4 regions of the Sporosarcina sp. P37 genome follow, and region 4 is predicted to be linked to each of the others. Evidence: riboswitches for the same ligand, from Rfam matches in the RefSeq annotation. Region 4 holds a riboswitch; each other region holds the start of a gene.
What was found. A riboswitch is a leader RNA that binds a small molecule or an ion and turns the genes downstream of it on or off. The one in region 4 is predicted to bind S-adenosylmethionine.

Region 1 (2,202 bases), 700 kb from region 4:
TTTCGCTTGTAAATCCGTCGGGAACTGGAAGCCAGGCGAAAAATGAACCAGTAGGCGCTGTTACATCCCAGCCGATGCGTTCGCACTCTGTGAGCAATACTGTCAGGCGGCTCTGATAAAGCGCCACTAACTCTTCTACGCATTGCTGCGGGCCTGTTAAAGCCTCGATTGCCGCCCGCTGAACCGCAGGGAAGATGCTTGTAAATAAGTGGTCCTGCAACAGATTTAATGCTTCCACTATTTCAGGATTACCGACCGCAAAGCCGACGCGCCAGCCTGCCATATTATACATTTTAGAGAGGGACAGCATTTCAATGCCAACATCCTTTGCTCCTTCAGTTTGTAAAAAACTGATTGGCTTCTTGCCTTCAAAACCAATTCCTCCATACGCAAAATCCTGTAAAACAGCAATTTGATTTTCTTTGGCGAAAGCCACCGTCTTTTCATAAAATTCAGGTGTTGCTGTCACGCCTGTAGGATTACTCGGATAATTCAAGTACATCAGTTTAGCATCTTTTTTCTGCTCGTCAGTTAATTCTTCATAATCAGGAAGAAAATCATTTTCCTTGCGCAGCGGCATCGTTTCAAATCGGATATCCGCTAAACTGACTCCCGATAAATAGTCAGGGTACCCCGGATCGGGCAGGAGTAATAATTCGCCTGCATTCATAATAGCCAGCGGCAGTTCTACGACGCCAATTTTCGTGCCTCCGAGTACCGCAACTTCTGTTTCAGGATCAATTGTGACGTTATATTCCCGCTGATAGTATTCTGCCACCGCTTGTTTCAGCGCAAGTGTTCCTCTAAATGGAGAATAGCCATGTGTGGCCGGATCTTCAACAGCTTCCTGCAGCGCTTTAATAATATGTGTAGGTGTTGGCTGATCAGGGTTTCCGCGTCCCAGATTAATAACGTCTCTGCCTTCAGCCTGTGCCTTTTCTACTTTTTCCAGTAATAACGTAAAGAAATGCGGAGGGAGCTTTTGTAACCGATTGGACAAAGCCATAGTCTATTCCTTCTTTCTCTGATGAGGTATTTGCGTTAAGTATACATAGATCATACTAGACTTTACAATAGAAGGATTGTAATTCAATGCCGGATAATGCAATGAATCGATGGAGAAAAAATAATACTGATAGAAAAAGTCGGATTTTATGAAAATATAGCGTGAATCAGCTTGACAGTTTAATTAATTCAGACTAGTATATATTTTACGCATAGAATTTAATAGAAATCTCTTATCGAGAGCGACTGAGGGAAAAGGCCCGATGAAGTCCAGCAACCCCTTGAATGAAACAAGGAAGGTGCCAAATCCTGCAGAATGGTTTTCCATCTGAGAGATAAGCTGAGAATAGTTCAGTACTTCTTTCATTTAGAAAATGAAAGAAGTTTTTTAATATAAAAGATTAATTTCAGCTGCATGTACTTAGTAACTGCTGGGATACAGAAAGAAGGGAGAACATGATTCAAATACAACATTTGTCTAAGGCGTATCAGACAAAAGATAAAGTGGTAAAAGGTGTAGATGATGTATCACTGGACATCGGGACCGGGGAAATATTTGGCATTGTCGGATATTCCGGAGCGGGAAAAAGTTCTCTCATACGCTGTTTGAATTTGTTGGAAAAGCCTACAAGCGGCACTATTTTAATCGACGATGTAGATTTAACGAAGTTATCGGGAGCACAGCTTCGGCAGGCACGTTTGAAAATAGGGATGATTTTTCAGCACTTTTATTTAATCAGCCAAAAGACGATATTCGAAAACATTGCATTTGCACTGCGGGCGGCAAAAATGCCTTCAGACAAAATAGAGGCACGTGTCATGGAACTGCTTGAAATGGTAGGACTGTCTGACAAGCGCAATGTATATCCTGCGCAGTTGAGCGGGGGACAGAAGCAGCGTGTCGGTATTGCAAGAGCGTTAGCCAATAATCCATCTGTGCTGCTTTGCGATGAAGCGACATCCGCACTGGATCCTAACACAACTATGTCCATTTTGCGTCTGCTGAAAAAGATCAATAAAGAGTTGAACATCACAATAGTTTTAATTACACATGAGATGAATGTGGTAAAAGAGATTTGTGATCGGATGGCGATTATGCAAGCGGGCAAAGTGATTGAAGAAGGTCCGGTGTATGACATTTTTGCTAATCCTGTTCAACCTTTGACGAAGGAGTTTATCAGCAGTGTGGTTTCTTAT
Region 2 (2,202 bases), 1.3 Mb from region 4:
CGATCAGCTTGCGGTTAGCGTCTGCTGAAAGTGTAGTTTTACCTGTTCCGGAAAGACCGAAGAACAATGTTACATCACCTTCATCGCCAACGTTGGCTGAACAGTGCATAGAAAGAATTCCTTGTTCAGGAAGCAAGAAGTTCATAACAGAGAAAATGGACTTTTTCATTTCTCCCGCATATTCAGTACCGCCGATTAAGACAATTCGCTTCTCAAGAGATACAATGATAAATGTCTCGGAATTTGTTCCATCCACTTTGGGATCTGCTTTAAAAGAAGGAGCAGCCAAAATAGTGAATTGTGCTTCGTGTGATTTCAATTCCTCGGCAGTCGGACGGATGAACAGCTGGTGAACGAACAAGTTCTGCCAAGCCAGTTCATTGATGACTTGAATCGACAGCTGGGAGTCTTTATCTGCACCCGCAAATCCTTTAAATACGAAAAGTTCTTCTTTTTTCCCTAAATGTTCAATCACTTTCGTGTATAATGAATCAAAGACTTCTTCAGAAATCGGACGGTTAACGTTGCCCCAGTCTACTTTATCCTTAGACACTGCATCTTCTACGATGAATTTGTCCTTAGGAGAGCGTCCTGTATATTTACCAGTACGCGCAGCGACTGCACCGTCTGCTGAAAGCTGTGCTTCATTTCTTGCTGCTGCTTTTTCTGTCAACTCTGCCACAGACGCTTGGATCGTCACGTTGCTTCCACTTAGAAGACTTTTTAAACTATCATCAATTTTTGCAGATATCATGTTTACATACCGTCCTTTGCGTAGTCGTTTAATTTTTATTTAGATGAGAATATCCTAATTCGTAAATAGTATAACACATTAAGAATAATAATCTATACTAATTGAAAACTCAAGTGATTCAGGGGAAAAAGTTTGACAAAATGCAAACTTTTTAATACGATGTGACATGAACGGATACTCTTATCCCGAGTTGGTGGAGGGTACAGGCCCTGTGAAACCCGGCAACCTGCAAAAGACGTATGTCTCGCGCGAAGGTGCCAAACCTGAAGCAAGGTTTAATTCCTTGGACGATAAGAGTGAAAGGTGCAGCGCGTGAAATTTTGCCTTTTACTCATGGATTGAATATGAGTGAAGGGCTTTTTATATTTTCCGGCCCTGAATCCTTATGGTATATGCTTGACGTCTAGGCGTGGAACTTTACCAGGGACTTATGAGAGTACCGTATCAAGTTGCTTAATAGGGGGAAACATACATGACAAATCGTCGACTGTTTACATCAGAATCAGTGACAGAAGGCCATCCTGACAAGATGTGCGACCAAATTTCAGATGCAATTCTGGATGCAATTTTGCTGGAAGATCCAAATGCACGTGTAGCGTGTGAAACGAGCATCACTACAGGTCTCGTATTAGTAATGGGGGAAATCACTACATCAACGTATGTAGATATCCCGAAAGTCGTTCGTGATACAGTGAAGGAAATCGGCTATGTGCGTGCGAAATACGGCTTTGATTATGAAACTTCAGCTGTGCTGACATCCATTGATGAACAATCACCTGAAATTGCAGCAAGTGTCAATGTGGCGCTGGAAGCACGCGAAGGCTCGATGTCAGATGAAGAGCTCGATGCAATCGGAGCGGGTGACCAGGGGCTGATGTTCGGTTATGCTTGTAATGAAACGCCGGAATTAATGCCTTTACCAATCAGTCTTTCACATAAATTAGCACGCCGATTGGCTGAAGCGCGTAAAGAGGAACTGATTCCTTATTTGCGTCCTGACGGTAAAACACAGGTGACAGTGGAGTATGATAAAGATAATAATCCTGTACGCATCGACACCATTGTTATTTCGACTCAGCATCACCCGGAAGCGACGCTCGATCAAATCGAGAAGGATATAAAAAGAGTAGTCATCGATGCAGTAGTGCCTAAAAACTTGCTCGATGAACAGACGAAATACTTCATCAACCCGACAGGAAGCTTCGTAGTCGGCGGCCCTCAAGGTGATTCCGGTCTGACTGGACGTAAGATTATCGTGGATACGTACGGCGGTTATGCCCGTCACGGCGGCGGTGCATTCTCTGGTAAAGACGCGACAAAAGTTGACCGTTCTGCTTCTTATGCAGCCCGTTATGTTGCAAAGAATATCGTAGCAGCAGGCTTGGCAGAGCACTGTGAAGTTCAGCTGGCTTATGCAATTGGTGTGGCAAGCCCGGTTTCCATTTCCA
Region 3 (2,202 bases), 1.2 Mb from region 4:
GCTGAGCCGGTGGAGATTCTCTGTACTAACGGCACCATCAGTCCGTACCATATTGAAGAACTGCTGGCACCCTACGAACAACAGGAACTCTTCGTTTTTCTGGATGCGGACGCTTCAGGCGATTCTATTCGCAAGCTCTTCAAACAACTGTATCCGGAAGCGAGACATTTATATACGGACCGTCTCTACCGTGAAGTGGAAACGACCCCCGTCAAATTATTGGCTGCCATTTTAGCGGCCGCCAATTTTAAAGTACATCCGAACTACTTGGCAGGTGGACCTCATGAATAACTGGACAATAGAAGACTGGCAGCGTGCACAGGCGGCAGAGCAAGTGGCCGCTTTCTATTTATTTACCCCGATGTGCGGTACATGTGCAGTTGCTTCCAAAATGCTGAATGTAATTGAAACGATGCGTCCGAAGTTACCTATCGGAAAAGCAGATTTAAACTATGTTCAGGAAATTGCAATTGAATATGAAATCGAAAGTGTGCCGTGCCTGCTCATTCATCGTAAAGGGCAGCCAATTGAAAAGATTTATGCCTTTCAATCCGTGCCGTTTCTACTCGGGAAACTCAGTTGACAATGGAATTCAATGTGTGGTATAAGTAGGGTAATCAACTGAATACAAAACTCTTATATAGAGCGGTGGAGGGAAGTGCCCTATGAAGCCCGGCAACCGTCACATTTGTGAAATGGTGCCAATTCACTCAGAGCAAGTCGCTTTGACAGATGAGAGAAATGGAAACGTACATAATGACTTATACGTTCGGCCTTTCTGCTTGTCCGCAGAAAGGTTTTTTTATTACCAAAAGCGAAAGACGCCGTTAAGCTCCGGCAGGCGTTAGAAGACAATGAAAGAGGATTACATGAGGTGGTGCAGAAAATGATTCAACTAACAAACGTTCATAAAAAATTCCATTTGAACCGTTCAGAAATAATCGCGGTAGATGATGTATCGCTAACCATCAAAGAAGGAGAAATTTTCGGCGTCATCGGTTACAGTGGTGCAGGAAAAAGTACTTTGATTCGGCTGCTGAATGGTCTTGAAACACCCACGTCCGGCAGCATTATGATTCACGGACAGGAAATGACGACATTAAAAGGAGCCGGTCTTCGCAATGCCCGTCAGAAAATCAGTATGATCTTCCAGCACTTTAACTTGCTGTGGTCAAGAACCGTGGAAGAGAATATTATGTTCCCGCTCGAAATTGCGGGTGTGAAAAAATCGGTTCGCAAGCAAAAAGTAAAAGAACTGATAGATCTGGTCGGGTTGACTGGCCGTGAAAAAGCTTATCCCGCACAGTTATCAGGCGGTCAAAAACAACGTGTCGGCATCGCGCGCGCACTTGCGAATGACCCGGAAGTACTACTTTGTGATGAAGCGACATCCGCGCTTGATCCTGAAACGACAAATGCAATCCTCGATTTATTGACAGACATCAATGAACGTCTTGGACTGACTATTGTCCTTATCACGCATGAAATGCATGTTATCCGTAAGATTTGCCATCGTGTAGCAGTCATGGAAGCAGGGAAGGTCGTGGAGATCGGCAACGTGCTCGACGTCTTTCAATCTCCGCAGGCTGACATTACAAAGCGTTTTATTTCACAGGTGACCGACACTGGCGATACAGACGCAGCGATCGCACACCTGCAGGAGGAAACTCCACACGGAAAGCTGATTAAGCTAGCCTTCATCGGGGAGCGTACAGAGCAGCCTGTCCTTGCTGAGCTGATCCGGAAATACCCGATTGAGGTCAATATCGTCCAGGGAAATATCTCGACTACACGGGACGGCGCGTACGGCACACTGGTCTTGCAGCTGGCAGGGGACGCGGCGGTTGTTGATGAAGCGATCGCTTTCTTAGATGCCAATGAAGTGAAGACGGAGGTGCTGAAGAATGATTGAGCAGTGGTTCCCGAACGTCAATTGGGAGAAAATGTGGGCGGCGACGGGCGAGACACTTTATATGTCCGCGTACTCCACGTTATTCACGTTTATTTTTGGTGTCGCACTCGGTTTGCTGCTATTCCTGACAAGTCCGGGGCAACTCTGGGCCAATAAAATCACCAATGTCTTTACAGGGGCATTTGTCAATGTGTTCCGGTCCATTCCGTTTATCATTTTGATTATTTTATTGCTGCCTCTGACTAATTTGCTTATTGGAAGTATGCGCGGACCGAATGCCGCGTTGCCAG
Region 4 (2,202 bases):
CTGTCTCATCACTTCGCCTACCGCTTGTAAGGCGCCTTCGTTCAGTTAGGGGAAGCAGAATATGACACTTCATTTGCCAAAGCAAACACCAGTCGGCAACGAGTCAATGCATTTCTTCTCTTTTAAACAACAACCTGGCTTGCTTCCACTCAGCAGCGCAGGCACAACTGCGGGGTCGGCCGAAGTCATGAGACAACTGGCGCGTTCTATCGCCAGCTGGCTCATGACGAAAGGCAATCCCCCACGTGCCTGCGCGGGTCCAAAAAGTGGACACTCACTAACTGCAAACCCCAACAAACAGTCGAGCAACGACCCAAACCAGTGCAAAAACAAACTACCCCCGGCAGAACACTTCCCCAGGAAACAAAGAACAGCATAACTCGCCTTGTCACTGGTCTAAAGAAAATAACGCTACTTTCTAAACATTCCATCAATAGTTCCTTGCAATAGCATCCGAATAGCTTTATACTATTTTTCAAGATGGAAAACGAATAGACGTACTCTTATCAAGAGCGGCGGAGGGATTAGGCCCTATGATGCCCGGCAACCGGCGAAAGCAAAGGTGCTACTTCCTACAAACTCCCAGCAGTTTGGAAGATAAGGAGAAATGAGCGAAAGCATAGCCCTCTTCTTATTACGGAAGAAGGGCTTTTTGTATACCCGGGAGTGCTGCGCGCGCCTTCCAACGCCTGCCGCAGCTGGATGCCCTCTTACGCTTTTCAGTGTCCAGCTTCAGAGGGCAGCTGCTCGGGGCGTTTCGGACTGACTGCAAAGGAGAAGAGCGCTCCTTTGAGTTCAGACCTCCAACGCCTGCCGCAGCTAAACGCCCTCTTACGCTTTTCGGTGTTCCATCAATACATGAAAAAGGGGAATGGTTATGACGAATTTACAGCCGGAAACGATATTATTACATGGAGGACAGAAGCCGGATCCTGACACAGGCTCACGTGCTTTGCCGATTCATCGTACGACCTCTTATGTATTCAAAGACACGGAACATGCACAGAATTTATTTGCTCTGAAAGAGGCGGGCAATATTTATACGCGTATCACTAATCCGACAGTGGCGGTATTTGAAGAGCGTGTGGCACAGCTTGAAGGCGGAACGGCAGCAGTGGCGCTGTCTTCGGGAATGGCGGCGATTGCTTTTTCCATTATGAATATTGCAGGAGCAGGCGATGAAATCGTTGCAGCAAGCAATCTGTACGGAGGTACATACAATTTATTCGTTGTCACATTACCGCGTTATGGTATTACAGTGAAGTTTGTAGATTCATCGGATCCGAAGAATTTTGAAGCAGCCATTACAGATAAAACGAAAGCGTTGTTCGCAGAAACGATCGGTAACCCGAGCCTGCAGGTCCTCGATGTAGAAGCGGTTGCGAACATCGCGCATGAGCACGGAATTCCATTGCTTGTGGATAATACGTTCCCCTCTCCTTATGGATCCAATCCAATAGAGTACGGGGCGGACGTAGTCATCCACTCGGCAACGAAATGGATTGGCGGACATGGTACAACAATCGGCGGCGTGGCGGTCGATGCAGGGAAATTTGACTGGACGCAAGGGAAGTTCCCAGGCTTCACGGAGCCAGATGAATCCTATCATGGCCTGCGCTACGGAATCGATACTGCGGCAGCTGCATTCGCGACAAAGCTGCGTGTGCAATTGCTGAGAGACTTCGGCCCATGTCTCGCGCCTGACAGTGCATTTAACTTGCTGCAAGGACTGGAGACGCTTCACTTGCGTGTGCCGCGCCACAATGAAAATGCGCAAAAGGTTGCTGCGTTCCTGAAAGATCATCCGGCAGTAGAATGGGTGACATATACAGGGCTTGAAGACCATCCGACAGCAGAACTGGCGAATAAGCACTTGAAGAATGGCTACGGTTCGATCATCATTTTTGGCATCAAAGGCGGCCGCGATGCAGGAAGACAAGTCATCGATAACGTGGAAATCTGGTCTCATGTCGCGAACGTAGGGGATGCAAAATCGTTAATCATTCATCCTGCTTCTACTACCCATCAGCAGCTGTCTGCAGAAGACTTGAAAAATTCCGGAGTCAGCGAAGAATTAATCCGCTTATCTGTCGGATTGGAATCGCCTGACGATATCATTGCAGATTTGAAACAAGCCATTGAAAAGGCAGTAAACTAACATAGAAAAGGAGCACCCTCGCATAAGCGGGGATGCTCCTTTTT

Region 1: linked by a shared signal. The riboswitch ahead of SporoP37_RS07110 (methionine ABC transporter ATP-binding protein) and the one ahead of SporoP37_RS10655 (O-acetylhomoserine aminocarboxypropyltransferase/cysteine synthase family protein) in region 4 are both predicted to bind S-adenosylmethionine.
Region 2: linked by a shared signal. The riboswitch ahead of metK (methionine adenosyltransferase) and the one ahead of SporoP37_RS10655 (O-acetylhomoserine aminocarboxypropyltransferase/cysteine synthase family protein) in region 4 are both predicted to bind S-adenosylmethionine.
Region 3: linked by a shared signal. The riboswitch ahead of SporoP37_RS04625 (methionine ABC transporter ATP-binding protein) and the one ahead of SporoP37_RS10655 (O-acetylhomoserine aminocarboxypropyltransferase/cysteine synthase family protein) in region 4 are both predicted to bind S-adenosylmethionine.

The regions. Positions count from the first base shown of each region.
Region 1 is NZ_CP015349.1:1,366,631-1,368,832, reverse strand. Features, by position in the region: gene SporoP37_RS07115 (pyridoxal phosphate-dependent aminotransferase) at 1-1,006, opposite strand, end outside; SAM riboswitch class I at 1,236-1,347, shown strand; gene SporoP37_RS07110 (methionine ABC transporter ATP-binding protein) at 1,462-2,202, shown strand, end outside.
Region 2 is NZ_CP015349.1:786,501-788,702, reverse strand. Features, by position in the region: gene pckA (phosphoenolpyruvate carboxykinase (ATP)) at 1-754, opposite strand, end outside; SAM riboswitch class I at 932-1,051, shown strand; gene metK (methionine adenosyltransferase) at 1,227-2,202, shown strand, end outside.
Region 3 is NZ_CP015349.1:866,936-869,137, reverse strand. Features, by position in the region: gene SporoP37_RS04635 (toprim domain-containing protein) at 1-291, shown strand, start outside; gene SporoP37_RS04630 (thioredoxin family protein) at 284-583, shown strand; SAM riboswitch class I at 634-739, shown strand; gene SporoP37_RS04625 (methionine ABC transporter ATP-binding protein) at 887-1,912, shown strand; gene SporoP37_RS04620 (methionine ABC transporter permease) at 1,905-2,202, shown strand, end outside.
Region 4 is NZ_CP015349.1:2,063,783-2,065,984, forward strand. Features, by position in the region: SAM riboswitch class I at 501-604, shown strand; gene SporoP37_RS10655 (O-acetylhomoserine aminocarboxypropyltransferase/cysteine synthase family protein) at 878-2,158, shown strand.